4 regions of the Ensifer sp. EB106-05-01-XG146 genome follow, and region 2 is predicted to be linked to each of the others. Evidence: riboswitches for the same ligand, from Rfam matches in the RefSeq annotation. Region 2 holds a riboswitch; each other region holds the start of a gene.
What was found. Region 2 has a riboswitch for cobalamin ahead of AC3WVQ_RS12150 (CbtB domain-containing protein). Riboswitches for the same ligand answer to the same signal wherever they lie in the genome.
Positions count from the first base shown of each region.

Region 1: another riboswitch for cobalamin. It lies ahead of AC3WVQ_RS02605 (aromatic ring-hydroxylating oxygenase subunit alpha); the one in region 2 lies ahead of AC3WVQ_RS12150 (CbtB domain-containing protein).
Region 3: another riboswitch for cobalamin. It lies ahead of metE (5-methyltetrahydropteroyltriglutamate--homocysteine S-methyltransferase); the one in region 2 lies ahead of AC3WVQ_RS12150 (CbtB domain-containing protein).
Region 4: another riboswitch for cobalamin. It lies ahead of nrdH (glutaredoxin-like protein NrdH); the one in region 2 lies ahead of AC3WVQ_RS12150 (CbtB domain-containing protein).

Region 1 covers NZ_JBYTDX010000001.1:559,527-566,896, forward strand. Annotated here, with positions in the region: gene AC3WVQ_RS02595 (L-threonylcarbamoyladenylate synthase) at 1-505, opposite strand, end outside; gene AC3WVQ_RS02600 (DUF6656 family protein) at 583-1,182, opposite strand; cobalamin riboswitch at 1,500-1,700, shown strand; gene AC3WVQ_RS02605 (aromatic ring-hydroxylating oxygenase subunit alpha) at 1,805-3,049, shown strand; gene AC3WVQ_RS02610 (FAD-binding oxidoreductase) at 3,051-4,145, shown strand; partial or broken gene AC3WVQ_RS02615 (glycoside hydrolase family 25 protein) at 4,368-5,405, opposite strand; gene AC3WVQ_RS02620 (hypothetical protein) at 5,484-5,738, shown strand; gene AC3WVQ_RS02625 (BA14K family protein) at 5,822-6,250, shown strand; gene AC3WVQ_RS02630 (VOC family protein) at 6,382-6,816, opposite strand; gene AC3WVQ_RS02635 (transporter) at 6,893-7,370, opposite strand, start outside.
Region 2 covers NZ_JBYTDX010000001.1:2,449,155-2,456,524, forward strand. Annotated here, with positions in the region: gene AC3WVQ_RS12120 (crotonase/enoyl-CoA hydratase family protein) at 1-743, shown strand, start outside; gene AC3WVQ_RS12125 (ArsR/SmtB family transcription factor) at 794-1,156, shown strand; gene AC3WVQ_RS12130 (SRPBCC family protein) at 1,153-1,719, shown strand; gene AC3WVQ_RS12135 (anthrone oxygenase family protein) at 1,789-2,268, opposite strand; gene AC3WVQ_RS12140 (NAD(P)H-binding protein) at 2,265-3,095, opposite strand; gene AC3WVQ_RS12145 (TetR/AcrR family transcriptional regulator) at 3,200-3,892, shown strand; cobalamin riboswitch at 3,891-4,152, shown strand; gene AC3WVQ_RS12150 (CbtB domain-containing protein) at 4,194-4,370, shown strand; gene AC3WVQ_RS12155 (CbtA family protein) at 4,568-5,365, shown strand; gene AC3WVQ_RS12160 (ferric iron reductase) at 5,404-6,270, opposite strand; gene AC3WVQ_RS12165 (glucoamylase family protein) at 6,273-7,370, opposite strand, start outside.
Region 3 covers NZ_JBYTDX010000002.1:1,591,071-1,598,440, forward strand. Annotated here, with positions in the region: gene AC3WVQ_RS27350 (carbohydrate ABC transporter permease) at 1-813, opposite strand, end outside; gene AC3WVQ_RS27355 (carbohydrate ABC transporter permease) at 810-1,772, opposite strand; gene AC3WVQ_RS27360 (ABC transporter ATP-binding protein) at 1,879-3,045, opposite strand; gene AC3WVQ_RS27365 (metallophosphoesterase family protein) at 3,042-3,884, opposite strand; gene AC3WVQ_RS27370 (LysR substrate-binding domain-containing protein) at 4,077-5,003, opposite strand; gene AC3WVQ_RS27375 (hypothetical protein) at 5,067-5,447, shown strand; cobalamin riboswitch at 5,466-5,684, shown strand; gene metE (5-methyltetrahydropteroyltriglutamate--homocysteine S-methyltransferase) at 5,785-7,370, shown strand, end outside.
Region 4 covers NZ_JBYTDX010000002.1:1,598,627-1,605,996, forward strand. Annotated here, with positions in the region: gene metE (5-methyltetrahydropteroyltriglutamate--homocysteine S-methyltransferase) at 1-583, shown strand, start outside; gene AC3WVQ_RS27385 (acyl-CoA thioesterase) at 580-1,380, shown strand; cobalamin riboswitch at 1,531-1,756, shown strand; gene nrdH (glutaredoxin-like protein NrdH) at 2,145-2,366, shown strand; gene nrdI (class Ib ribonucleoside-diphosphate reductase assembly flavoprotein NrdI) at 2,379-2,795, shown strand; gene nrdE (class 1b ribonucleoside-diphosphate reductase subunit alpha) at 2,765-4,918, shown strand; gene nrdF (class 1b ribonucleoside-diphosphate reductase subunit beta) at 5,048-6,022, shown strand; gene AC3WVQ_RS27410 (multidrug effflux MFS transporter) at 6,102-7,298, opposite strand.

The sequences.
Region 1 (7,370 bases), 1.9 Mb from region 2:
GGATCAGCTTCAGTTTGTCGCCGAGATCGGCTTCCACATGGACCGCACTGGTCGGGCTGATTTTGCCCGACGTATTGGCACTGGGCGCGGCCAGTGGTCGCCCGAAGTGAGCGATTACCCGGCGCGAGAAACCGTCGGGCATGCGGATGCCGAGCGTGTCGAGGCCGGCGGACGCCAGCGCATGAACCGTGCTGTCGGCGCGCTGCCGAAGGATCAGCGTCAGCGGGCCGGGCCAGAAGGCTTCGGCCAGCTGCCTCGAAATCGGATCGAAATGCACATGGGCTTCGGCCATCGCCATGTCGGAAACATGCGAGATCAGCGGATTGAAGCGCGGGCGCCCCTTCATCTCGTAGATGCGACTGATCGCATCGGGATTGGTAGCGTCGGCGGCAAGGCCGTAGACCGTCTCGGTCGGAATGGCGACCGGCTCGCCTTCGGCAAGAACGGCGCAGGCGCGCGCGATCGCGCGGTCCGGTTCTCTATCCGTGTCGATGATCTCAGCCATGCCGTTTCCTTTCCGACGCTTCCTTAACGGACGCACCGGAAAAACAGAACGATTTTCTTTGAAGGAACCGGTTCGGCTCAGAGGCTGCGAATGATGCGACGCAACGCGTCATCCTTGGCGCCAAGCATCAGTACGTTTTTCAGCGCGACCTTGGGATCATCTGTGCGAAACAGCAGCCCGTTGTCACGAAAGTTGCGGTTGATGACCATTTGCCCGGCTTGGGCGCCCGGTTCGATGGCGACGGCGAAGTACATGCGTGAATAGCCGGGCTGGATACTCTCGAAAAAATGCGTCTCGTCGCCCAGGTTGCAGAAGAAGTTGGCGAAGTAGAAGGACCAGGTGATGTCCTTGGAGGGAGTAACCGGCGTACGCGCCGCCGTCACGTGACAGTAGCCGAGATGCGGCCGGCCGACGAGCGTGCGGTGGAAGATCATCTTCGGGAACTGGATCGAGTTGTGGAACCCGTTGATCCGCTTATGGGTCGTGTCGCCGGCGGTGCTGAGCTTCTTGCCCGTCCTGTCTGCGACTTCCTCATAGCTCAAATACCGGCGTTCGCTCGGCAACCATTGCCTGCGGTTGATCCGGCCCGTGCGCAGGAATTCGGTATGAACCGCCACCTTCGGCGGGATTGTCGGCAGCTTCTCGGCTGTCGCGTCGTAGTATCTCAACTTTGCCATGATCGTCAGCGCGCCATCTGCCTGCCTGCAGGACCTCTCTCGTCCGCCGGCTAGGCTAGCGGCTCATGGTTAATGAATGATTTCGTCCTGGCTGCATCATTAGCGTTCTCTATCTGACGCGATGTCGCAAACGGGCGAAGCCCTCCCGCATCTGCGCCGACCGCGCCGCAAAAGTCGGCAATTGCCCAAGATGTGATCTATCTATATGTTTGCAATGTAAAAATTCTAAGACGGTGGCCTTTTGTGGCGGTTTTTTCCGTGTCGTCATTCTGGAATTGGATGTCGCTATCGGGCAGCTGCCAAGGTGACTTCCGCGATTACATATCCTTACTCAAGGTGCCGTCTTCGAAGGGAAGATGGAGAATTGGGAAGCCGGTCAAATCCCGGCGCTGCCCCCGCAACGGTGGTGGAGCGAAAACCTCGGCAAAGGCCACTGGACGGTTCGTCCGGGAAGGCGCCGGGCAGGTCCGAAAGGACGGCTCCTGAGCCCGGAAACCAGCCTTGACGGACATAACCGTAACGGGTTGCGGCGGGCAGCCGGATCGGAGCCTCAAACGCATGGGCGTGCGCCCGTGCGGGTTCCTGTCCTGCCTCTCCGAAACATGGCGCATGAGGACAGGACATGGACACCAGAAACGATATGCTTCGAAAGCTGAAGGGCAGGCAGGACGGCTACAGCCTCGACCGGGCCTTTTACATCGATCCCGACTACTACAGGCAGGATCTGGAAAACATCTGGTACAAGGATTGGCTGTTTATCGGCCATGACTGCGAGATCCCGCGGGCCGGCAATTACTTCACCGTCCAGGTCGGCGACTACCCCGTTGTCATCACCCGCGACCGCCAGGGCGCCATCCGGGCGCTGCACAATTCCTGCCGCCACCGCGGCTCGCGCGTCTGCACGCAGGCGAAAGGCTCGTCGGCAAAGCTTGTCTGTCCCTATCACCAGTGGACCTACGAACTCGACGGCTCGCTGCTCTTTGCCCGGCAGATGGGAGAGGATTTCGACAAGGCCGCCCACAGTCTGAAGCCGATCCATTGCGAAACGGTCGGCGGCTACATCTTCATCAACCTGTCGGAAAAGCCGATGGATTTCACGACGTTCCGCGACATGGCCTTGCCCTATCTTGCGCCGCATCGGCTCGGCGAAACCAAGGTCGCGTTCGAAAGCACCATCATCGAGAAGGGCAACTGGAAGCTCGTCTGGGAAAACAACCGCGAATGCTACCATTGCGCCGCCAATCATCCGGAACTCTGCCGCACCTATCCTGAGGCGCCGACGGCGACCGGGGTGCAGGGCGCCAAGGATGATCCTGTGATCGCCGAACATTGGGCGAAGTGCGAGGCCGAGGGCCTGCCGAGCGAATTTAAGATGTCGCCGACCGGTCAGTTCCGCGCCGCCCGCATGCCGCTTGTCGACAATGCCGAAAGCTACACCATGTCGGGCGCCCGCGCCGTCAGGCGGGCCCTGTCCGCCGACGTCTCCCAGAGCCAGATCGGCACGCTCTTGATGTTCCACTATCCCACCACCTGGAACCATGTGCTCGCCGACCACGCCATCACCTTCCGGGTGCTGCCGCTCGGGCCCGAACTGACTCAGGTGACGACGAAGTGGCTCGTCAACAAGGATGCGGTCGAAGGCGTCGACTACAATCTAGATGAACTGACGCATGTCTGGACCGAGACCAACGACCAGGACCGTCAGATCGTCGAGGAAAATGCCTTCGGCATCCGCTCACCGGCCTATGAGCCCGGTCCCTATTCGCCCGAGCACGAGGGTGGCGTGATGCAGTTCGTCGAGTGGTACTGCAAGTTCATGGAGCAGCGCCTTGCCGGCGACGCGGCTCCGCTTTCAAGGGTCGCCTGACATGCAGATGGCCTCTTCGTTTCACCATTTCGACGCGCTCCACGTCTGGATCGACCGGCAGCAGATGCTCGAATGCACATCGGCGGTCGTCGAGACCGCCGATGTCATGACCTTCACCTTCCGGGCCGAAAAGCCCGCCTGGTTTCGCTATCTGCCCGGGCAATTCGTGACCCTCGAACTGCCCGTCGCCGACGAGCCAGTGATGCGCACCTACACCCTGTCGTCGACGCCCTCGCGGCCGCTGTCGATCGCCGTGACCGTCAAGGCGCAGTCAGACAGCATCGGCACCCGCTGGATGTTCGAGCACCTGAAGCCCGGAATGAAACTCCGCGCCTTTGGCCCGCTTGGCGATTTCAGCTTCGTCCGCCATCCCGGCGACAAATACCTGTTTATCTCGGCCGGCTCCGGCATCACGCCGATGATGTCGATGACGCGCTGGATGGCGGACTGCGTGCCGGAGACGGATGTGACCTTCATCTCCTGCGCGCGTCGTCCGGAGGACCTGCTGTTCCGTTCGGAGCTGGAGGTTCTGGCGACGCAGATGTCCGGGCTGAACCTCGGCTTCATCGTCGAGGGACATGAGGCACGCCACGGCTGGCACGGGCTTCGCGGCCGCATTGATGGCGCCAAGCTGCCGCTGCTTGCGCCCGATTTCATGGACCGCACCGTTTTCTGCTGCGGCCCCGAACCGTTCATGCGCGGCGTGCGCGAGATGCTGAAATCGGCCGGTTTCGACATGGGCCGCTACCACGAGGAGAGCTTCCAGCCGGCCGCCGCACCTGCGGCGGAAGAGATTGCCGTGCGCGCCGGCGCCGGTGACGAGGGCGAGGTCCAGGCCGCCAAGATCGCCTTCACCATGAGCGGCAAGGAGATCGAGGCCAAGCCCGGCCAGACGATCCTGCAGGCGGCGCGCGCCAACGGCGTGCGCATCGGCGCTGCCTGCGAAGGCGGCATCTGCGGCACCTGCCGGGTGATGAAGGTCTCAGGCGAGGTGGATATGAGCCACAATGGCGGCATTCTCGACGACGAGATCGATGAGGGCTACATCCTCGCCTGCTGCTCGCGACCGCTCGGAGACGTCCAGATCGAAGCTTGAAGGCTTTAATGATGTCGCGCAAAAGTGTGCAGCGGTTTTGCGGCAACGACATGCATAACAACAAGCGCTTAGTGCCTGTCGCGTGAATGCTTTTTCAAGCGAGAGGCTTTAGGGCGCGTTGCAGGGGATCGGATTGGCGGAAACGCTTGCCGGGGCGTCGGTGCCGGCCTCCGTCTTGGAGCATGCGCCCTGGGCGGCATCATTGCCGGCGATCGCCACCTGCAGGGCACGTTCCTGGCGGGCGAAATCGATCGAGCCGGTCACCAACATGTCGACGCCGCTGCCGGCGCCGCTCGTAGCGTCGGCGCGGCTCACGAGCAGCGGCTCGCTAAACATCGCAGTCGCCCTTGCCACCGCCAGCATGCCCGTTCCCCGCTCGGCTTGGGCGACGAGCATCAGCGGCAGTGGCTTTTCCGGCAGCAAGGCGCCCTGTGCCCAGATCGCTTTCAGCGCCGGCGGCGACATTGCCGCCACATTCACGTCGATGTCGTCAAGCGTTCCCGGCACGCGGTAGGGGCAGCGGCGCTTGCCGCAGTTGATGCCCGAGGAGAACTGCCACAGCGCGTAACTGTCCCAGTTGCCCATCGGGAAAACCTGGCGGATATCCGGTTTGTAACGGGCGTACCAGAGCGGCAGGCGCGACAGCAGCCGGTGTTTGGCCCGGTGCGCGGCGATGTATTTGGCGGTGATGTGGTTGGTATAGAGGATCGGGTAGCGCCCGGTCCGGGTCTTGATGTGCCCGGCGAAGATGGCGGCGTCCTCCAGCGACATGTACTTGTCCGGATCGATGCCCTCGAGATCGAGCACCATCAGCTCGTCGTCGCGCGGATCGGCGTAATCGAGGAAATGGTTCGCCTGGTCGACGGGATTGCCCGGGCGGGCAAGATGGTAGGCACCCCACAGCAGCCCGTGCGAACGGGCAATCATCCGGCGGGTCTGGTAGAGCTCGCGGCTGACGGCGTATTTGCGCCACATGGTCTTGCAGTGGTTGAAGGTGTCGCCGTTGTGGTCGCCGGTGCAGGAGAAGCTTTCGGGCAGGCCGTCGGAGGCCTTGGCGATGAAACCGGAAACGCGCTTGTCGCCAAGCATCGTTTCCCAGTCGATGCTGTTCATCTCATAGGCGTCGACGATGATGGCATTCGACTTGGTCTTCCAGGGCTCCATTTCACCGGCGCGTGCGATCGCCGCCGCGAAAGCCAGACCGATGAAGGTCGCGAGGCGCAGAATCATCCCTGTCGTGGAGATACACCGCTTTGCCATTCTCTGAGATTGCCGACAGTATCGTTAACGCATCGTAAATCCCAGCCCCCGAGCGGACTGTGCGGGAGCGACGCGCGAATGTATACCGACCTGTGGCTGTATATAAGCAATTGCTTTCATGTTCGCGATCTGACGATCAGCCGGGAAGGCGTTGGTCGACGATGCGGCAATGCCTTGCTGCAGCAACGGGTGCTGGCCGCGCCACCTGATCCCGCAGGAGGCGGAAGATGGAACAAAACCGGTGACTTATGCGTTATCGGTCGATTTCGGATTTCCCGGCTGAGGGACATCCCCGTATCGGCCTCGGTCCGGGTGAAATCATGGAAAGGTTGAAATGCCGCGGCAACCCGAAACCGGGCCGCGCAAAATGCGTTCGGTGATGGAGGGATTTTATGAAGAACGTGCTGAAGTCCGGGATGAGCCGGTGGTTTTCCGTGGCCGTTGCGGTGGCTGTGCTGGCGACGTCGGCCGCCCCGTCGCAGGCCTTCACGCCGACACCGCCGCGCCTTGAGCGGCAGAGCGATGCACAGAACGTCCAGTATCGCCGACCGGGCATGGAGCGTCGTGGCGGCTATTACTACTACAACGGCTACCGCGGTTATAACTACCGCCGCCCTGGCTATCGCTACTACAATGGCTGGTGGTATCCGATGGCAGCCTTCGGCACCGGAGTGATTATCGGTGGAGCGATCGCCCAGCCGCCGCGCTACACGCGTCCTGCCCCCGTCTATGGCAGCCGCCATGTGCAGTGGTGCTACGACCGCTACCGCTCATACCGGGCCTACGACAATACCTATCAGCCCTATGGCGGCCCGCGCCGCCAGTGCTATTCGCCCTATGGTTAAAGGGTAGGCAGGGCCGGGCGCTTCCGCTCCTGGCCCTTTTTCGCCTGGGATCACATGAGGCCGCCATAACTGCGAGCGATGGGCCTGGCCGATGATCGCGCCGTGCCTGGCGAAAACTTGTCCTGCAGTGGCTAAAGTTCTTGGGCGAGCCCGATGAGCAGGCCCTCGGGACCGCGGATATAGCAAAGCCGATAGGCGTCCTTATACTGGACCACTTCGCCGACCAACTGCGCGCCGCGTTTGCGGAGCCGCTCAACCGTCTCGTCGACGTCGTCGACCGCGAACATGACTCGGAGGTAGCCAAGCGCATTGACCGGGGCAGTGCGGTGATCGGCGACGACCGGTGGCGCGAGGAAACGGGAAAGCTCGAGCCTGCTGTGGCCATCCGGCGTGCGCATCATGGCAATTTCGACATGCTGATCGCCGAGCCCGGTGACACGCCCGGCCCATTCCCCGTCGATCGTCGCCCGCCCTTCGAGCTCAAGGCCAAGTTCGCGGAAGAAATCGACCGTCTCTTCGAGGTCTTCGACGACGATGCCTATGTTGTCCATTCGCTTGAGCGCCATGTTTCCAATCTCCACGGTCTACGGGGACGTCGCTCCAAACAACACCGAACGCCTGGGGAGGGTTCCGAACCGCGTCTCAGAGAATGCCGATCCGCCGGAGAATCCACCAGGCAAAGCCCATGGAGAGTGCGATGAACAACGCCGCATAGAGCGTGCCGGTGCCGTCGGCGAAGGGCAGCGCCCCGGTGTTCATGCCGAAGAAGCCGGTGACGAGCGTCGGCGGCAGGAGGAAGGCGGTCATCAGCGACAGGATGTAAAGATGCCGATTGGTCTCCGACGAGATCTTGCTGTCGATCTCTTCATGCAGCAGACGCGCGCGTTCCTGCAGTGCGAAGACGTCGCGGTCGACCGCTTCGAGCCGGTCGGAAAGCCGCTCGGCGGCGTCGATGAACCCGGGCGGTACCTCGTCCTCATCCGATGCGCCCGCCCGCCTGAGCAAGGCGAGGATCGTGCGAAGGTGCCGATGCAGCCGCACCACCGTGCGCCGCAGCGGCGCAAGCCCCGGCTGCTGCCGATGCCCGGCCTCGCCATAAACATGGTCCTCGATGACGTTC
Region 2 (7,370 bases):
ACGCGCTGAACTACGAGCTGATCGACCGGCTCATGAGCCTTCTCGACCAGATCGAAGCGAACGACGGCGTCGGCGCCGTGATCATCACTGGCACCGGCGACCGCGCCTTTTCCGCCGGCGGCGATATCCATGAGTTCTCGGAAAGCGTGGCCAAGGGCGTAAACCCGGCCGTGCGCGATTTCGTCCGTCGCGGCCAGGGCCTGACGGCCCGGCTCGAAGCCTTTCCGAAGCCGGTCATCGCTGCCGTCAACGGGCTTGCTTATGGCGGCGGCTGCGAGATCACCGAAGCGGTGCATCTCGCTGTTGCCAGCGACCGGGCGCGTTTTGCCAAACCGGAAATCAAGCTCGGCATGCCGCCGACCTTCGGCGGCACCCAGCGCCTGCCGCGGCTCGCCGGCCGCAAGCGCGCGCTTGAACTGCTGCTGACAGGCGAGGATTTCTTGGCCGATCGCGCGCTGGAGCTGGGGCTCGTCAACCATGTCGTCGCTCATGAGGAACTGATGTCGGCCGCCCGTGACCTGGCAAAACGCATCATGGGCTACTCCCCGCTTGCAGTGCGCTCGATTATCACCGCCGTCACCCGCGGCCTCAACATGTCGATCGCCGAGGGGCTGTTGGTCGAAAGCGAACAGTTTGCCCAGATGGTGCCGACCGACGATCTTGCCGATGCGCTTGCCGCCTGGACGGGACGGCGCCTCCACGACGACCCACCGCGGCGTGGTCTCTTTTCGCGATACTTTTAAATTCAACCGAACGGTTGACAATTAGGTCGACCGAGAGGATATTCAACAATATGGTTGAATATCAGAACGCACATCTCGATGCCGTGTTTCACGCGCTTTCGGACCCGACGCGGCGCGCCATGCTCCAGGACCTTTCGCAGGGCGAAAGACTGGTGGGTGAGCTTGCGGCGCCGTTCTCGATCTCGCTGGCCGCGGCATCGAAGCACATCAAGGTGCTGGAAGGAGCAGGTCTGGTGCGCCGCGAAGTGAAAGGTCGCACGCATGTGTGCCGGCTCGATGCCGCGCCGATGCATGCAGGCATGGAATGGATGCGCCACTACGAAGCCTTCTGGCGCACCCGCATCGACGCACTCGAGGCGCTGCTTCTCGTCGAAGACGCCACAATCCAAACTGATCCGGAGGAAAAGCCATGACTTCGTCTGCCACAGCCTTTGCCGGCGCCGACTACGGCCGTGTCGTCGCACCGGACGCGGTGCGCATCGAGCGCCTGCTTCCCGGCCCGATCGAGCGGGTCTGGTCCTATCTGACGGAGGAAAGCAAGCGCCGGCTCTGGATGGCGTCCGGAACGATCGGATCGAAGGAAGGGGCCGAGGTCGAGCACGTCTTCCGCCATTCGGAACTGACGACGGAGGACGATCGGCCACCGCAGAAATACGCCGAGCACGCCGGCGAGGTGCGCAATTACGGCCACGTGCTCGCCTGGGAGCCGCCACGACTACTGGCCTATACCTGGAACGAAGAGACCGGCACCCCGTCGGAGGTCCGCTTCGAGCTCAGCCCCCGCGGCGACAAGGTGCTGCTCGTCGTCACCCATAAGCGCATCGCCGACCGCGCGGTCATGACCAGCTTCTCCGCCGGCTGGCACGTACACCTCGACATTTTGCGAGCTCTGCTCGAAGGCGAAAAGCCGGCAGCCTCCTGGAGCAAGTTTGCCGACCTTGAAGCGCAATACGACGCGCGTATTCCGAAGCCCTGACGGCGGGATGGGCTTGAAGGTCAGGACGCGTGCAGGCGCCGGCAAGGATCGACTTGCCGGCGCTTTTCGTCAGGTGCGGGCGAAACCGAGAACGAAAAACGCCAGCGCGCCGATCGAGGCCCATGTGCGCACGTGGTTCCACCAGACCCAATCGGTCAGATAGCGCTCATGCCAGAGATCGGTCGCCGCCTGACCGGGGGCTGCCGCGGCGAGCGCGTCATTCATCGGCACGTTGAAGACAATGGTCACCAGCAGTACGCCAACGACATAGGCAATGCCACCGGCGGCAAGCCACCACCTGCCCTCGCCGCCCGAGATGAAGGCGACGACGACGAGCGCCAGGGCGAGCAGCGCCGTGCCCATGAAGGCGCTGAGGAAGATCGGGTTCTGGATCACGACATTGATGGCGTTCATCGCGGCGATCCCCTGCTCCGGCGGCAGCCGCGACAGGGCCTGCATGATGCAGACCGAGAAGATGAAGAAAAGCCCGGCCATCAGGCCGGAACCGATCGCGGCGGCAAACGCCAGAGCGGGGATCAGCGGGATCATGCGGCAAGACTCCAAACACCAGTTGCTGCGGTTTCCCGGGCGTAATCGGCAAAGTCGCGCGGACGCCGCCCAAGCACGCGCTCGACATCGGACGTCATGCTGGAATTGCGCCCGTCGAGCACCGAGGTGAAGAGATAGCGGATGAGTTCGACATAGTCATCCGGCACGCCGTCCGCCTTGAGATGCGCTGCGAAGTCGGAAACCGGAATGGCCTGATAAGAGATCCGACGGTTGGCGGCCGCGGCGATCTCGGCGACGGCCTGGGCAAAGGTCATCAGGCGCGGGCCGGTCAAGGCATAGACCTTGCCGATATGCGCATCGTCCAGAAGGGCCTCAACCGCCACGTCGGCAATGTCGTCGCAACTGACGAAGGGCTCGGTGACCTCGTCCACCGGCAGGAAGACCGAACCACTCACCACGCCGTCGGCCAGGAAGCCTTCGTCGAAGTTCTCGAAGAACCAGCTGCCCCGGATGACCGTCCAGTCGGCGCCGGAGGCCTGCAGCGCACGCTCGGAGGCTTCCGCCTCGTCCTCGCCGCGGCCCGACAGGAGCACCAGCCGCTTGATGCCGGAGCGAACGGCAAGGCTCGAGAACCGGTCGATGACGTCGACGGCGCCCGGCACCGCCAGATCGGGCTGGTAGCAGACATAGATGCGATCGACATTTTCAAGGGCGGGCGTCCAGGTCGCCTCATCCGTCCAATCGAAGGAAGGCGACGCCGAACGGGCGCCGATGCGGACCGCTATGCCCCGCTCCCGAAGGCGATCGGCCACCCGCCGCCCCGTCTTGCCGGTACCGCCCAAAACCAGTGTGACTTTCCGAGACATCGTTTCCTCCTGAGGTTCCATCAACAAACATGAGCATCTCTCACATTTGCAAATGTGATAAATCCTCGTATTTTAGGAGTCAAGTCAAAATGTGAGCATTACTCATGATTCCAGATGCAAGTCCCGCCACGCTTCCCGCCGACGACGAGCGTGCGCTGCGCCGGACGCCGAGCCAGAAGCGCAGCCGCGAGCGCGTCGAGCAGATCCTTGCCTGCGCGACGGCGCTCATCCAGGAGAAGGGCAGCGACGCCATGCGCATGAGCGAAGTCGCTGAAAAGGCTGGGATTTCGATCGGATCGCTGTATCAGTACTTCCCCGACAAGGCGGCAATCGTGCGCACGCTGGCCGAGCGCTACAATGCGGTCTGCAACGAGTGCATCGCGGCCGAACTGGCCAAGGTCACGTCGATAGCCGAACTGCGCGACGCCTTCTCGCTGCTGTTCGACATCTACTACGACATGTTCCTCGCCGAGCCGGTCATGCGCGACATCTGGTCGGCGATGCAAGCCGACAAGGCGCTGCGCGAGATCGATCTTGCGCAAAGCCGCGCCGGCGGAAAGCTGCTTGCCGATGTCTGGGCCCGCCTTGTGCCGGAGACGCCGCGCGAAGAGATCGACAGCGCCGCCTTCCTGATCATGCATCTCGGCGACTGCACCATGCGACTTGCAGTCTCGGTCGACCGGGCCGAGGGTGACCAGATCGTCGAAGCCTACAAACGCATGACCGTCAAGGATTTTGTCGCGGATGGACCGCGCGGCGGCGCGCACTCAATTGACAACTCCATGACACAATCCTAATCATCTGGGATCGATTGGTTCCCGGGACGCGAACGTGTTTCGGGAGTAAACGGGAATGTGACGGATGGACCCAAGCTGGGCATTCAAATCACGGCCGACCCCGCGACTGTAGAGCGACGTCGATCCACCGTTCCGGAGCGATCCGGAAGAAGCCACTGGCAAGACCGCGAGAGGGCGGCCGAGCTGGGAAGGCGAGGCAGATCGAGGGCATCGAGCCCAACGCCGTGAGCCAGGAAACCTGCCACTCGATACGGGCATAGGGCCCAACCGGGAATTTCCCGATGCCATCACGGAGGTTGTCATGGCTACGTCTACCATTTCGAGCACCCCGCTCTCCCTCAGCGATCGTCTGACCGCTGGCGTCATCGCGCTCTTCATCGGCGCATTCCTCGTCTTTGGCGCCGGCCTTGCCAACTCGGCAGTGCTGCACGACACGGCGCACGACACCCGCCACTCCTACGGCTTCCCCTGCCACTGACCGATGCGCCGGAACGTGAACAACGTTCCGCATCGAACAATCTGCGGACCTGAACGCATCCGGCCCGAGCCGGATGGAGGGCTGCGTGCATCCCGGTTTTTCCGGCGCGCGAAGGCCATCCGCAGCATAGGGAAAATGGGAAGGCTCGAGGACCACGCCATAGGGCGTGGCTTTTGTCGTTATCGAGGGATTTCAAGATGATTGTCAGAACGCTTCTGGCCGCGATCGTGGCTGGATTGATTGCCGGTGTCTTCATGACCGGCGCCCAGGAACTGCGCGTCACACCGCTGATCCTGCATGCAGAAGAATTCGAAGGCGAGGCACCGGCCGCTACCGAACAGCCCGCCGCCCAGCCGGGTGCGGCACAGCCGGCCGCAGAAAACCACGACCAGCATTCGTCGCTCAAAGCCGTGTCGCCGTTCGGCGCTTTCCTCGACGCTTTGTCGCCGATCACCCCGGCCTATGCCCATGAGGGCGAGCATGAGGAAGGCGGCATCATGTTCGGCATGAGCCGCTTCTCCGGCACGCTGATGGCGAACCTCGTCACAGGTTCCGGCTTCGGCCTGCTGCTCGCCGGCGTCAGCCTGGTGATCGGCTACCCGATCACGCTCAGGAACGGCGCGCTGTGGGGCGCCTGCGGCTGGCTTGCCGTGCACATGCTGCCGGCGATCGGTCTGCCGCCGGAACTGCCGGGATTTCCGGCAGCCGAACTCGGCGACCGCCAGACCTGGTGGCTGGTGACCGTGGCGCTCTCCGCCGTCGGCCTCTATCTCGTCGTCCTGCGCGAGGAGATCGTCTCCAAGGTCGCAGGCCTGGTGCTGATCGCAGCACCCCATGTCTACGGTGCGCCGCAGCCGCTCGATATCACCAGCAACGTTCCGGCCGTGCTCGGCGCCGAGTTTGCGGTTGCCGCACTCGCCACCACGCTTGCCTTCTGGATCGTGCTCGGCGTCGTCTCCGGCTTCATCAACGAGCGCTTCGTCAAGGCACAGTGATCACTGATCACAGATCGTCAGCAAAGCGACGGCGGGGTTCAGGTCCCGCCGTTTTGCATGAGATGCGCCGCCAGCCGCGCGCGGCGATCTTCCGGCTCCAGCAGCACGCAAGTGTCGCAGAAACTGCCCCCTTCCGTCTTGAAGTAGAGACAGCAGCCGCAACGGATCCGATACTGGCGCGACAGCTCAGCGCCGCTTGCCGGATCGAGAGCCGCGATCTGCTCGTAGCAGAGCTCCTCTGAGTAGAGCCGCGAACCCGGTCGTTTGACGATCGCCAGCGCCTCGGCCATGCCGCGCGCCTCGTCGCCGATCGCGCGGCCGATTTCCAGGAACGCGCCGGCCAGGGCATCGGCCGCGAGCCGCCATTGCGCCCCGCTCGACAGCCCTGCTCGCGCTTTCAGAACCGCAACGACGGGTGCCAGATGGGCGATGAAGCCCTGTTCGAATGCGCTGACGCCTTCGCCACCCTGGCGCTCCGTGGCCGGCGGATGCAGGCGAAAATGATAGCGCTTGCCCGCGATTTCGACGCCACGGTGAAGCCGCGTCCAATCCTCGAAACGAATGCCGGCCACCTCCGCCTGCAACCCGGCGCCGAGATGGAACGCGCCAAGGACCACGCTCAGCTGGCGGCTATAGAAGGCGATCAGATGCGCCGCCCGGATCCGGTCGGTCATGCCGACCCCAAAGAAATCCTGATAGGCGAGCCCCGCCTCGAGGCCAGCGCTGCCCGCAGCCCAGAAGTCGCCCGGCGCGCTGAAATCACTGGCCGCCGGCCCGAGCGAGACGGCAGCCTCGGGAAACTGGGTACGCAGATGGTCGGCGACGGCCAGCGCCTGCGGCGCAAACGCCGCGGTCTCCGCTGTCGGCCGGTGGTCGTTCAAGCGCATGCCGTCTCCGTCGTCCATTCTCATCCTCTGGCGCAGGATGCGGGCGGATTACCACACGCGCCTTCCCCCTCCTGCAGCCAGCCACCGTCGAAGCCCGCCCGTTCAAGGCCGAGGCGGATCGCCGGCATGCTGCGCATCAGTGCCCAGCTAAGGCCGCTTTGCCAGTTCTCGATCATCATGACAACGAGGCCCTGGTCAAGACCGACGACCCGCGCATCGATCCAGCCCTCCGGGCCTGCGCCGGCGGCCAGGCTCGGGTTGAAGCCGCCGGGAAAGCGCCCTTCGCTCAGAAGTCCCGGATAACTGTCTGCCATATGCACGAGGGAGGCCTGCGCCGCATCCGGCTCGAACGGCAGGCAGGCAAGCGGCGCCCAGGGCACCAGCGTGCCGTCATCAAGGCCGTAGGGTGCGCCGCGGTTCACATAGCCGAAAAGCCGCTGCTGGCGCCCATCCGCAAGCCGCAGCCGGCCGCGGGGCGCATGGCAGGCGCTCAGGCCCCACAGGTCCTCGCCATATCCGGCAAAACCGCCGGGATTGGAGCGCGCATGGTCCCGCTGCAAGGCAATGGCGCGTCGGGTATTCTCGAAATAATCCGTCCCCCGCTCCCGCATCGGCCGGTCGGAAAGCCCGCGTAGATCGAGCCAGGCCTGCGGAAAGAGATGGATGAAGAGTGGGGCCGCATGCAGATGCGGCCGGCCGTCGACCGGGATCCAGTCATGGCCCTCGGCAAAGGCCGCATAGTGCTCCGGTTCGATCGAATGGTCGGGCGCGCCGAGTGCCAGCACATAGAGCAGCAGCGCTTCGCTGTAACCCCGCCAGCGATGCTTCAAGAACCGCCCCGGCGGCCGCCAGCCCATCGTCAGCGTGTCGCCCCGATTGAGCGCCCAGCGCCAGTCCACCCGCGCATAGAGCCGATCGGCAAGAGCGCGGATCTCGCATTCGTCCGCATCCCTACCGGAAAAATATGCAGAGGCGGTCAGGCAGCCGGCGATCAGCAGCGCCGTATCGACGGTCGAAAGCTCGCTCTGCCAGGTGCGCTCGCCGGTCCGCATGTCGAGGAAGTGATGGTAGAAGCCGCGATAGCCGGTCGCCTGCCGGTGGCGGGACTGCGGGCTTTG
Region 3 (7,370 bases), on a different contig from region 2:
GGTGATGCCCTCGACAAAACGCTTCTGCGCCAGCAAAAACGCGGTCACGAGGGGAAGGGTGATGATGAGGGTCGCGGCCATCAGCGCGCCGTAGTCGTCGCCGGCTTCCGCGGCGCGGAAGTAGAGAAGGCCGAGTGGCGGGGTCGCATAGTCCTGGTTGGTGACGACGATCAGCGGCCAGAAGAGATCGTTCCAGTGGGCGACGACGGAGAAGATTGCAAAGGCGGTGATCGCCGGCCAGGCGTTTGGCACGATGACGCGCGCGACGATGCCGGCTTCAGACATACCGTCGAGGCGTGCCGCATGGATCAGATCGTCGGGCATGGCGCGGAAAAACTGCAGGAAGAGGAAGATCGCGAATACCGAGATCGAGAACGGCGCCACTAGCGCTGCGTAGCTGTTCAGCACCGACAACCTGTCGAAGGCCACGTAAATGGGCAGCGCGGTTGCGTGGATCGGTACCAGGAGGCCGAGCATGACCAGCACCATCATGGTGCGGGCCGCCCGAAACTTCAGCTTCGCCATGGCATAGGCGCAAGGGATGGCGACGACGATCTGGATGACGAAGATCAGCGCGCAGACGACAACGCCGTTGAAGAGCAGGGTCGTCATCGAGACGCGCGACAGCGCCTTGGAAAAGTTCTCGACATAGGACCACTGCTCAGGGATCAGCGACAGCGACGAGGAGAAGATCTCGCTCTGAGCCTTGCCGGCGGTCGAGACCATGAAGATGTAGGGCGCGAGGAAGATGAGCGCGCCAAACGAGAGAACGGCGAGGCGAATGAGGCGGGTGACGGAGATGGTGTTGGTCATGCGTAGTGCACCTTCCGGTCGAGCACGCGGTACTGCAGGAACATCAGGACGACGAGGATGGCGAGGAAGACGACGGTCATGGCCGAGGCATAGCCGACGCGCAGATAGACGAAGCCCTCCTGGTAGATGGTGAAGAGCAGCACCTCCGACGCCTTGTTCGGACCGCCCTCGGTCAGCGTCTTCACCGTCTCGAACACCTTAACCGAGTTGATGATGCTGATGGTGGTGACGAACAGCGTCGTCGGCCCGAGCATCGGCCAGGTCACCAGCCGGAAACGATCGAACCAGGTCTTGGCGCCGTCGACTTCGGCTGCGGCATAGAGCTCGCGCGGGATGGCGGTGAGACCGGCGAGGAACAGCACCATGTTGAAGCCGACCGACTGCCAGATGCCGATGATCGACAGGCCGTAGAGCACCGTGCCGGAGGCGCCGAGCCAGTTGGGGCCGGCAATGCCGAAAACGGCCAAGAAGGTGTTGATCGGGCCGATGGTTGGGTGAAACAGGAATTGCCAGACCGTCGCCATGGCGACGAGCAGCGAGGCCACCGGCAGGAAATAGACCGTGCGGAAGAACGCCCGGCCCTTGGTTTCCGCCTCGATCAGCATGGCGATCGCCAGCGCCAGCACGATCGAAACCGGCGTGACGATCGCGGTGTAGATGGTGGTATTCCAGAGCGAGCGCCGGAAGGTGCGGTCGCTGAAGAGTTCGGCATAGTTCTCGAAGCCGACAAAGCGGAAGCTGCCGTAGCCGAGCTCGAAATCGGTGAAACCGAGAACGATCACCGCCGCGGTCGGTAAAAGGATGAAGAGGACGAGCAGCGTGATGGCCGGCAGCGCTAACAGCCAGGCAATGCGGGCCTCGCGGCGATCGGGATCGGTGGCCGCGGCACCGATCGCCGTCTGGGTCCGCAGCCGCTGCGCCGGCTGGGCACCGTCTCGCAGAGATGAATGCTGAGGCATTGCCTCCAGCCGATCTCCCCCCTTGTGGGGGAGATGCCCGGCAGGGCAGAGGGCGGTATCCACGCAATCCGCCGCCCCTGCCGCCGTATCCCGATTGGAACCCGCCTTAGCCATGGATCTTCTCCAGCGTCGCGGCGATAGCGACCCGCTCGGCCGGCAGCCGGGTGCCCTCGCCGTCGAACAGCATCGCCCGTTCCGGCATGAACTCGACGTCAACGGGCTGACCGATCGCGAGCGCCGCGGCCTCGGCAGGTGCTGACTTGGCAGTGACCACCTCGCCGATCGCATCGAGGCGGGCATGGACGATCACCTCAGAGCCGAGGAACTCCATACGCTCGACCCGCGCGCTCAATCGGCCGGCGCTTGCCGCATGGAAGCGCACGAATTCCGGGCGGATTGCGAGCTTCACTGAAGCATCCGGCGCCTGTCCGCGGCTTGCCAGAAGCACCAGATCGCCGAAGCGCACGATGCTCGCCGTATCCGTGCGGGTCTCCAGCACGTTGATCTTCGGCTGGCCGAGGAAGCGTGCGACCTCGATATGGGAGGGGTTGTCGTAGATCTCCTTCGGGGTCGCCAGTTGCAAGAGATTGCCGCCGATCATCACTGCCACTCGATCCGCCATCGACAGCGCTTCCGACTGGTCGTGGGTGACATAGAGCGTCGGCACGCCGGCGCGGCGGTGGAGATCGACGATCTCGCCGCGGGCGTGGACGCGCAGGTTGGCATCAAGATTGGAGAGCGGCTCGTCCATCAGGAAGACGGCCGGGCGGCGCACCATGGCGCGGGCGAGCGCCACGCGCTGGCGCTGGCCGCCGGACATCTGGCCGGGCTTGCGGTCGAGCAGGTGATCGATCTTCAGCGCCAGCGCCATTTCCTTGACCTGGCGCTGGATATCGCTGCGGATCTGCTTCTGCCCCGGCATCAGATTGCCGATCACAGGCAGGCGCTGCGCCGCTGTCAGCCGCCGCATCGCAAGCGGCACGGCGATGTTCTCGCCCGCCGTCAGGTGCGGATAGAGGGCATAGGACTGGAAGACCATCGCGACATTGCGATCGGCCGCGGCCATGCGCGCGACACTGCGGCCGCCGATGACGATCTCGCCGCCGTCGCCATGATCGAGACCGGCGACGATGCGCAACAGCGTGCTCTTGCCGCAGCCGGAAGGACCAACGAGCGCGATGAACTCACCCGCCTCCGCCTGCAGGCTAACCCCCTTCAGGATCGCGTTGCCGCCATAGGACTTGGTGATACCCTCTAGCGAAAGCACGCTCATTGCGCGGCCTCCACACGGACCGTCTTCTTGGCCGCCAGCGGGTAGACCTCTTCGACGATCGGATCGAGCAGGTGGCTGGTCAGTCCCGGCACCGCGATGATCTCGCTTTTGACGTTGACGTCGCTAAACTCGTGTACGACGGCGCCGACCAGCCGCTCGCCCGGCATCGGCCGTTCCAGCGTATCAATGATGAAGGAGGTCGGCGGCGCCCAGACGAGCGACGTCCCGGCGTGCTTGCCCGTCCAGGCCCAGTGCAGGTGGCCGCTTGCATGCAGCGCCACCTCGGCTTCGGCGAAAAGATCAAACAGGCGTTGGCGCTGGCGCGGACGGATGCCCCAGTAGCCGGTGTCGCCTTCGCCCGGATCGTCGACGAAGAGCGGCTTGTGGGCAAAGACGGCCACCCGGCGGCCGTCGCGGCTGAGCAACTGTTCCTCCAGCCAATTAAACTGCCTGTCTTCTTCTTCGTCCTCGAAGCCGATCAGCAGGCTGTTGAGGCCGAGCAGCCGCCAGTCGCCATGGTCGCGGCCCCAGTAGTCCGGACCGGCGAGCCGGCGCCAGCGGGCAAGCCGAACCGGATCCACCGGCTGGTGCGAACCCGGCAGATGGCCGACATCGTGATTGCCGGGAACGATCAGCACCGGCATCGAGAGCTGGCCGATCAGATCGAGCGAGAAGGTGATGTCGTCCTCGTGGTCGGCACCATCGATGGTGACGTCGCCGGTGTGGATGACGAGATCGGGTTTTACCGCCTCGATCCAGGCGCGAACCGGTTCCCAATTGCCATTGAAGTGGCTTTTGGCGGGGCTGAGATGGGTGTCGCTGATCTGGACGATTTTCATGGAAACGGGCCTCCGACGATGGCTTGCGGTATCCGCGTCGGAGGGCTGATACTTTCCTTCTCTGCGGTTGGCCGCAGTCTTTAGGGAGCCGCCATGTCAGTTTGGTAACAGCCGTTCTCAGCTGATTTTCAGTTTCTCCATGAAAGCGTCATCTTCAGAAGACCGACGGGCCGAGTAGGCCCCGTTGTGTCTCTACATTGCGCCGCGGTCGGTCCGACGCGACGCCGGACAGGATTGCTCCATCACGGTCGAAAGCATGGCGTTCGACGCATCGGCCTCGGCGACGACCCAGTCGCGAAAGGCCTGGATCTTCTTCTGCCGCCTGGTGCTTTGCGGATAGACGAGCCAATAGGCGCGGCCGTCGCGCACCACATGCTCGAACGGCCGGATGAGCCTGCCGCTCTTCAGTTCATCCATCAGGAAGGTCGAGACGGCAATCGCAATGCCGTGATCCGCAAGGATTGTGGCGACATCCATCGCCTGCACGTCGAAGATCAATTCGGTGCCATTGCTTGCCGGCGGCTCGACGCCGGTTTCGATCATCCACCGCCGCCACCAGCTGGCGTTGCCGAAACGCCGGACTCTCAGAACGTCCGCGGGCTCCTTGAGCTGGTACTTTTCCAGGAAGGATGGCGTGCAGACAGGCACGTAATCGAGCGGAAACAAGGGAAAGACATCGTTGCCCGGCCAGTCGCCGGCGCCGCTGCGCACCGCGAGATCGATGGCGTCACGTTTGAAATCGACCAACTCGGTCGACATGTGCACCCTGATGCTGATGTTGGGATGCGCGGTCTGAAACGACGCGAGGCGCTGACCGAGCCAGCTCGACACGACGGTTGGCAGCACCGAGATGTGCAGGTGATGTTCGGTCTTGTCGGCGATCTCCGAGAAAGCCGCCCCTAAGAGATCGATCGCTTCGGTCACCTTCGGCGCTAGCTGCCGCCCGGCGCCGGTCAATCGCACCTCGCGCGGAAGCCGAACGAACAGCGGCGCGCCGATGCGATCTTCCAACAGCCGGATCTGATAGCTGACGGCCGCCTGCGTCATGCCGAGCTCTTCGGCGGCGCGGGTGAAACTCAGGTGCCTGGCGGCGGCCTCAAAGGCGCGCACCGCACTCATGGGAGGAATCTTGCTCATGGAACTGAGATAAGCATTCTTTATGCCAGCATGCGAGAAATCGCTTTGCGCGAAACGGCAAAAACCCTCACTTTTTTTCGCGAACACACGCCCTTGAAAGAAGTGAGGATAGCAATGCTTAGCGCAGTGCGATCAACGATTTACCATGTCCTGAACTGGGCCGATAAGACCCTCAACCCTCCGGTTGCCATCGACACGTTCAACGAGTTCCAACTCCGGGATATCGGCCTGACGCGAGATCAAGAGCATATCCGCGCGCGCGTTGGCGACGCGGCGGATCCGTGGCAGTGGCCGGAGGAGGACGCTTCGACCAAACCGCAACCGTCCCGTGAGCGGAAAGCAATGGAAAGACCTCGTCCTGCCATTGTCTCGCCGCGGGCGGCGGCGGGAGAGAATAAAGACATAAGCATTTCTTTATGCGATTGACGAAAAGCTCGGGACAGGGCATTGTCGCCCCATCGTGGTTCTTCGCCCGCCTTTGGAGGGACGGAGCTAAGAGGGAATTCGGTGCGGCGCCAGACAAGCGCCCATGCCGGAGCTGCCCCCGCAACTGTAAGCGGAGAGCGGCCGTTCGAAGATGTCACTGAGGGAGACGCCTCGGGAAGACGGAACGGTCCGCGACGACCCGCAAGCCAGGAGACCTGCCGCGATGAACAACGTCCACGGGCGGGGTGTCCGATGAGGCGCGTTGAGGACGCGGGATCGCTCTCGCGCCGCGGCTGCGTCGCATTCAAGCCTTGCCCATAACCTTCGGGGTAAGGAAATGACCATCAAGACTGCCAATCTCGGTTTCCCGCGCATCGGCCGCCGTCGCGAATTGAAATTCGCGCTCGAACGCTATTGGGCCGGAAAGGCCAGCCGCGGCGAACTTCTCGATACCGGAGCCAAGCTCCGCGCTGAAAACTGGGCCGCGCAGAAAACGCGCGGCATCGACATCATCCCCTCCAACGACTTCTCCTTCTACGACCACGTGCTCGATGCCGCCGTGCTTGTCGGCGCAATCCCGCCGGCCTATGGCCGGACGGGCGGCCCGGTCGATCTCGACACCTATTTTGCCATGGCGCGCGGCTCGGCCGGAACGCCCTGCGCCGCCGGCTGCACCCATTCGGGAAGCAGCAGCGGCACTCCCGCGCTCGAAATGACAAAGTGGTTCGACACCAACTATCACTACATGGTGCCCGAGTTCGACAGGGATCAGCGCTTCGAGCTCACCCACAATCGGCCGCTGGAAGCCTTCCAGGAAGCTCAAGCCCTCGGCTATCGCACACGCCCGGTGCTCATCGGCCCGGTGACACTGCTGAAGCTCGGCAAATCGAAGGGCGGCGACTTCGATCCGGTCGATCTGATCGAACGGCTCCTGCCCGTTTACGTGAGGGTCCTGGCGGAGCTTGCTGACGCCGGCGCCGATTGGGTACAGATCGACGAGCCTTGCCTGGCGCTCGATCTCGCGGACAAGGTTCGTCGCGCCCTCGACCTCGCCTATCGCACGTTCGACACCGACGTGCCCGGACTCAAGATCATGCTGGCGACCTATTTCGGCTCGATCGGCGACAACACGGCAACGGCGTTGGCGCTGCCGGTCGATGGACTGCATGTCGATCTCGTGCGCGCGCCGCAGCAGATCGACACGCTCATCCAATCGGCTCCGGCGGACCGGGTCCTATCGCTCGGGGTCATCGACGGCCGCAACATCTGGCGGACCGATCTGGCCAGCCTGTTCCGCCGGCTGCAGCCTCTGACTTCGGCCCACGGCCGCGACCGCATCGAGCTCGCACCTTCATGCTCACTCCTGCACGTGCCGATCGATCTCGAGCTGGAGCGTGCGCTTGATCCGGAACTTTCCTCCTGGCTCGCCTTCGGTACGCAGAAACTCGACGAACTCAGCCTGCTTGCCAGCGCCTTCGAGCCGGGGCTTGCCATTTCCGAGCACGTTTTCGCCGCCTCGATCGCGTCCGCCCAGGCGAGGCTCACCTCACTCAGGATCCATGATCCTCTGGTCGCCGGGCGCTTGAAAGCGCTGACGGATGCGGACAGCGAGCGGCAGTCCCCGTTCGCGGGCCGCCGGGCACTGCAGGCGAAGAAGCTGTCATTGCCGCTCTTCCCGACAACGACGATCGGATCCTTCCCACAGACATCGGAGGTTCGGCAGGCCCGTTCACTGCATGCGAAAGGCGAACTCAGCTATGTCGACTACACCGCCTATCTTCGCCGAGAGACCGAAGTGGCGGTGCGCTGGCAGGAAGAGGTCGGCATCGACGTACTCGTTCACGGCGAGTTCGAGCGCAACGACATGGTGCAGTATTTTGGCGAGCAGCTCTCGGGCTACGCCTTCACCCAGAGCGGCTGGGT
Region 4 (7,370 bases), on a different contig from region 2:
CGTGGTGTGCCGGCAGATCGCGCTAGCACTGCGCGATGAAGTGTCGGATCTCGAGGCGGCCGGCATCGCCATCATCCAGATCGACGAACCGGCACTGCGCGAAGGCCTGCCGCTGCGAAATGCCGATCGCAAGGCCTATCTCGACTGGGCGGTGGAGTGCTTCCGTCTCAGTGCAGCCGGGGTGGGCGATGCGACCCAGATCCACACCCATATGTGCTACTCCGAGTTCAACGACATCATGGCCGCAATCGCGGCGATGGACGCCGACGTCATGTCGATCGAGACGTCGCGATCGAAGATGGAACTGCTCGGCGCCTTCACCGACGAGGCCTATCCGAACGAGATCGGCCCGGGCGTCTACGACATCCATTCACCACGCGTGCCCGGCGTCGAGGAAATGGTGCATCTCATCGAAAAAGCGACCGAGGGCCTCACGCCGGACCAGATCTGGGTCAATCCCGATTGCGGACTGAAGACCAGGCGCTGGGAAGAGACGCGGCCGGCGCTCGTTAACATGGTCGCCGCCGCCCGCTCGCTTCGAGCGGCTTTTGCCGCCGATACGCGCGAAGCCGTCAAAGCATGACGGGGCAACACGAAGTCACGATGGCGCCGGGGGAAACCCCGGCGCCACAAACCCTGATCGACATCGTTTTTCCAGGCGATACCAATCACCATGGCACGCTCTTTGGTGGCGCCGCCCTCGCGTCGATGGACCGGATCGCTTTCATCGTCGCCACCCGCCACGCGCGCGTTCCCTTCGTCACCGCATCCTGCGACCGCATCGATTTTCGTGCGCCTGCGCGCATAGGTCAGATCGTCTGCTTCAGCGGCCGTCCGGTTCGTGTCGGGCGCCGCTCGATGGTGGTCGAGGTCGAGATGATCGCGGAAGACATCGCCACCGGCAGCCGCGCCCTTTGCAGCAGGGGCACCTTCACCATGGTCGCGATGCCCCGTGCCGATGAAACGGATTGGATGCTGCCGCCGCTCGATGTGGCAACGGACACGCCCGAAGAGGCGGGCACCCTACGCATGGTCGACATCGTCTTTCCCGGCCAGGCCAACAGCTTCGGCGCCATATGCGGTGGCAACGCCCTCGCGCATATGACGAAGGCCGCATTCGTCGTCGCGACGCGCCGGAGCCGCCGGGCGACCGTCCTTGCCTCCTGCACCGGTATGGACTTCAAGCACCGGATCATGATCGGTTCGATCATCGAACCCATCGCCCGCATTGTGCGGACGGGTCGCAGTTCAGCCGCCGTCGAGGTCGAACTCTGGTCGGAAGAGCTCCTCACCGGTCTGCGACAGCGGACTGTTACCGGAACGTTCGCTATGGTCGCCGTCGACGAGGACAACCGGCCCGTGGCCGCTTTCGCTGCTTGATGGAATGGGGCGTCCGCACCAGGGGCGCCCTATCCACAACCTTGGTGCCAACCGGCTGTTTACTCCCCGTTATCCACACTGCAAAAGAAACCACCCTCCTACCCCCGCCTTCCACATACGGAACCTATTGACGCAGATTTGCGATGAACTACTATATCTAGTGTTCGAGGTTCTTCCGATTCGCAAGGATTGGGAGCTAAGACGGGAATACGGTGCGCCGGCGAGTTTCCGCTGAGGCTATGCCGTAGCTGCCCCCGCAACTGTAGACGGCGAGCGACTGTCCGGATTTGGACCACTGAGGCATGAGGCCTCGGGAAGGTCGGGATGGAAGCTTTGACCCGTAAGCCAGGAGACCTGCCTCGATCACCAAACGTCCACGGGCGGGGTGTCCGGAGGGGTTGAGTGCGTGGCAGGATGAGCCTGCCCGATCGTCTCGACGTCTCCCCGGCAGCCCGTCGAAAGCTTCGGGGTGAAGTCATGCCAGTTTCTTCCAGTTCAGATCCACCTTCTGCGGACGGGTGCGCGTTGTTGCGCGCCTGATCGAAAGGCCGCGCCTTGAAAACCCGCATCCGCGGAATTCCTGAGCGCCCGACCAAAACGAGCCGGCCCGGTTGCGTAACCGACCTTGGGCCAGCTTGACGACGTCAACTCCGGTCGAGTCGACCGGGGAGCGATGTTTCGTGTCCAATCGCCAACACCACGGTTCGCGTTCGCGCGATCCGACGATTTTTTGCGCCCATTTGCCAGACCCTCACGAGGAACCCATGTCGATCACCGTCTACAGCAAACCAGCCTGCGTCCAATGCACCGCCACAACCCGTGCGCTCGACCGCCAAGGCATCGATTATCGCATCGTCGATATCTCCGAGGATTCCGATGCATTCGCGCTGGTGCAGGGTCTTGGCTATCGGCAGGTCCCGGTCGTCGTCGCCGGCGAGCGGCATTGGGCGGGTTTCCGCCCGGACATGATCAGCGCGCTTTCCTGAAGGACGCGGGCGATGGGCCTGATCGTCTATTTTTCCAGTCGCTCGGAAAACACCCATCGCTTCGTCGAAAAGCTCGGCCTTCGCGCCGCCCGCATACCGCTCAGGGAAGGTATGGACGCACTTACGGTCGCAGAGCCCTATGTGCTGATCGTGCCGACCTATTGCGGCGACGATGGCCGCGGGGCGGTGCCGAAGCAGGTCATCCGCTTCTTGAACGACGCGGGCAACCGCTCTCACATCCGCGGCGTGATCGCAGCGGGCAACAGCAATTTCGGCGCGACCTACGGGATCGCCGGCGACGTGATTTCGGCCAAGTGCCGGGTACCCTATCTCTACCGGTTCGAGCTGCTCGGGACCGACGAGGACGTCGCCAATGTCAAAAACGGGATGGAACGATTTTGGACGTCACGACACTCGAACGCCCCTTGAAGGCGACGGAAGCAGCGCTCGACTATCATGCGCTGAACGCAATGCTGAACCTCTATGACGAAGAGGGACGGATCCAGCTCGACAAGGACCGGCAGGCGGCGAAACAGTACTTCCTCCAGCACGTCAATCAGAACACGGTGTTCTTCCATAACCTCCGGGAAAAACTCGATTATCTGGTGACCGAGGGCTATTACGAGCAGGAAGTGCTGGACCAGTATTCCTTCAACTTCGTGCGCGATCTCTACGATCATGCCTATTCAAAGAAGTTCCGCTTTCCGACCTTCCTCGGGGCGTTCAAATACTACACGTCCTATACGCTGAAGACCTTCGACGGAAAGCGCTACCTGGAACGCTACGAAGACCGTGTCTGCATGGTGGCGATGGCCTTGGCGCGCGGCAACGAGGGGCTTGCCCGCGATCTCGTCGACGAGATCATCTCCGGCCGCTTCCAGCCGGCAACGCCGACTTTCCTCAACGCCGGCAAGAAGAGCCGCGGCGAGCTCGTCTCCTGCTTTCTGCTCCGGATCGAGGACAACATGGAGAGTATCGGCCGCGCCATCAATTCGGCGCTGCAGCTTTCCAAGCGCGGTGGCGGCGTGGCGCTGTCGCTCACCAACATCCGCGAGATGGGCGCGCCGATCAAGCAGATCGAGAACCAGTCATCCGGCGTCATCCCGGTCATGAAGCTGCTCGAAGACAGTTTCTCTTACGCCAACCAACTCGGCGCGCGCCAGGGAGCCGGTGCTGTCTACCTGCACGCCCACCACCCCGACATCATGCGCTTCCTCGATACCAAGCGCGAAAACGCCGACGAGAAGATCCGCATCAAGACGCTGTCGCTCGGCGTCGTCATCCCCGACATCACCTTCGAGCTCGCCCGCAACAACGAGGACATGTATCTGTTCTCACCCTATGACGTGGAGCAGGTCTATGGCGTGCCCCTCACCGAGATTTCGGTGACCGAGAAGTACCGCGAGATGGTCGAGGATGCCCGCATCCGCAAGCGCAAGATCAAGGCGCGCGACTTCTTCCAGATCATCGCCGAGATCCAGTTCGAGAGCGGTTATCCCTACATCATGTTCGAGGACACGGTGAACCGGGCAAACCCGATCGCCGGGCGCATCACCATGAGCAATCTCTGCTCGGAAATCCTGCAGGTGAGCGAAGCGAGCGCGTTCAACGACGACCTCTCCTACAAGCACATGGGCAAGGACATCTCCTGCAATCTCGGTTCGCTGAACATTGCGGCTGCGATGGACAGCCCGGATTTCGGCCAGACGATCGAGACCTCGATCCGCGCCCTCACCGCCGTCTCCGAAATGAGCCACATCTCGTCCGTGCCCTCGATCGAAAAGGGCAACGACGACAGCCACGCGATCGGCCTCGGGCAGATGAACCTGCACGGCTATCTCGCCCGCGAGCGCATCTACTACGGCTCCGAGGAAGGCATCGATTTCACCAACATCTATTTCTACACGGTGACCTATCACGCCATCCGCGCGTCGAACCGGCTGGCGGTCGAGAAGGGCAAGAACTTTGCCGGCTTCGAAAACTCGAAATACGCGTCGGGTGATTATTTCGACAAATACACCGAAGCCGAATGGCTGCCGGCGACCGAAAAGGTGAAGGGCCTGTTCGAGGAAGCCGGCATCTCGATCCCGACTCAGGAAGACTGGCTGGAGTTGAAACGGGCGGTGATAGCTGGCGGCCTTTACAACCAGAACCTCCAGGCCGTGCCGCCGACCGGTTCGATCTCCTACATCAACCACTCCACTTCCTCGATCCATCCGATCGTCTCGAAGATCGAGATCCGCAAGGAAGGCAAGATCGGCCGCGTCTACTATCCGGCCGCCTTCATGACCAACGACAATCTCGAATATTACCAGGACGCCTACGAGATCGGGCCGGAGAAGATCATCGACACCTATGCGGCCGCCACCCAGCACGTCGACCAGGGCCTGTCGCTGACCCTGTTCTTCCGCGACACGGCAACGACCCGCGACATCAACCGTGCTCAGATCCATGCCTGGAAGAAGGGCATCAAGACCATCTACTACATCCGCCTTCGGCAGATGGCGCTCGAGGGTACGCAGGTCCAGGGCTGCGTTTCCTGCGCGCTGTAACCTCGCATTCCAGTAACGGCCCCTCATCCTAGCCCTCTCCCCGCAAGCGGGGAGAAGGTGCCGGCAGGCGGATGAGGGGCACCCCCTCACCGCGCGATGAGGCATACACGATCACAAAGGTTCAACGACATGAACATGCACACCAAACCCGCAAGCCGCATCCGCGCCATCAACTGGAACCGCATCGAAGACGACAAGGACCTGGAGGTCTGGAACCGTCTGACCGGCAATTTCTGGCTGCCGGAGAAGGTGCCGCTTTCCAACGACATTCCCTCCTGGGCAACGCTGAAGCCGGAGGAGCAGACACTCACCATCCGCGTCTTCACCGGCCTCACCTTGCTCGACACGATCCAGAACGGCGTCGGCGCCGTCCGACTGATGGAAGATGCGGCCACCCCACATGAGGAGGCGGTGCTTTCCAACATCTCCTTCATGGAGGCGGTGCATGCCCGCTCCTATTCCTCGATCTTCTCGACGCTCTGCCTGACACCCGATGTCGATGACGCCTATCGCTGGTCGGAAGAGAACGAGTTCCTGCAGAAGAAGTCGGCGCTGATCATGGCGGAGTATGCCTCCGGCGATCCCTTGAAGAAGAAGGTCGCGAGCGTCTTTCTCGAAAGCTTCCTGTTCTATTCCGGCTTCTATCTGCCGATGTACTGGTCGAGCCGCGCCAAGCTCACCAACACCGCCGACATGATCCGGCTGATCATTCGCGACGAGGCGGTGCACGGCTATTACATCGGCTACAAGTTCCAGCGCGCGCTGGAGCGCTTGAGCGAGGAACGCCGCCAGGAGATCAAGGTTTTCGCCTTCGACTTGCTGCTCGAACTCTACGACAACGAAGCGAAATACACCGAGGCGCTCTATGACGGCGTCGGCCTGACCGAAGACGTGAAGAAGTTCCTGCACTACAACGCCAACAAGGCGCTGATGAACCTCGGCTACGAGGCGCTGTTTCCGGCGGAAGCCTGCAAGGTCAACCCGGCCATTCTCTCGGCGCTTTCGCCGAATGCCGACGAGAACCACGACTTCTTCTCCGGTTCCGGTTCGTCCTACGTTATCGGCAAGGCTGTGGCGACCGAGGACGAGGACTGGAATTTTTAAGGACGGTCCATTCGGTCATACCTGACAACAAAGGCCGGCGAGGACGCCCTCGCCGGCCTTTGTTCAGCAATAGCAGCGCCTACTCTGCCGCGACCACCCGGCTGCGGCCGATCGTTGCTTGCGTCAGCAGGAAGGCGGCAAGGGCGCAAGCGGCGATCGCGCCGGCCATCGGTAGGGCCGTTCCGTCGAAGAAGATAGTCGCAACCACCATGGCGACGGCGGCGGTGACGAAGTGCAGCGTACCCATCAGTGCCGAGGCCGTGCCGGCGATCTCGCCGTGGTCTTCAAGCGCCAGCACCGCCGAGGTCGGGATAACCAGGCCGAGCACGCCATAGCCGACGAAGAGGAACGCGGCCATGACAGGCAACTGGTTGAAACCGAGGCTCATGACGATGAACATCGTGAGCGTGGTCAGCGCGAACGCGCCGACGGCAAGATGCATGACCCGCACCAGGCCGAAGCGCTCGCCGAGCCAGCCGGTCGCCTGCGACACAGCGAAGAACGACACGGCATTGATCGAAAAGGCAATGCTGTACTCAGTCGGCGTCAGCCCATAATGGTCGATCAGCACGAAGGGCGAATTGGCGAGATAGACCAGGAACCCGGAAATGCCGAGGCCGCCGATGAAGGTGAGCGTCAGGAAATTGCGGTCGGAGAGAAGCAGGCGATAGGCGGCAAGCGCACTTGCGATACTGCTGTCGGCACGATCCTTCTTCGGCCGGGTTTCCTGCAATTGCGTCGAGAGCAGGATCAGGCCGATGAAGGCGGCGATGGTCACCGCATAGAACACGCCGCGCCAACCGTAGAAGCCGATGACGGCGCTGCCGGCAAGCGGCGCCAGGATCGGCGAAACGCTGAAGACCAGCATCAGCATCGACATCAGCCGCGCAGCCTGGACGCCCGTGTGCATGTCGCGCACCACGGCGCGCGGAATGACCATGCCGGCGGCACCGCCGATCCCTTGCAGGAAGCGGAAGGCGATCAGGGTTTCGATGTCGGTCGAAAGCGCGCAGCCGATGCTGGCGACGGTGAAGAGGCCGATGCCGAGATAGAGCGGCGCCTTGCGGCCCCAGATATCGGAGAGGGGCCCATAGACAAGCTGCGAGATGGCAAAGGAGATGAAGAACGCCAGCAGGCTGAACTGCACCACGCCGTTTTCGGCCGTCAGGTCCTTGCCGATCGACGGCAGGGCCGGCAGGTACATGTCGATTGCAAAGGGGCCGATCGCCGAGATCAGGCCGAGCACGATCGCCGTGCGGAGGAAGGACGTTGTCATGGCAATGAACTTTCAGAAATCGCGGCGCCGAAATCGCTGCCGCCCGGATTGAAACTCAAAGACATCGTCGTG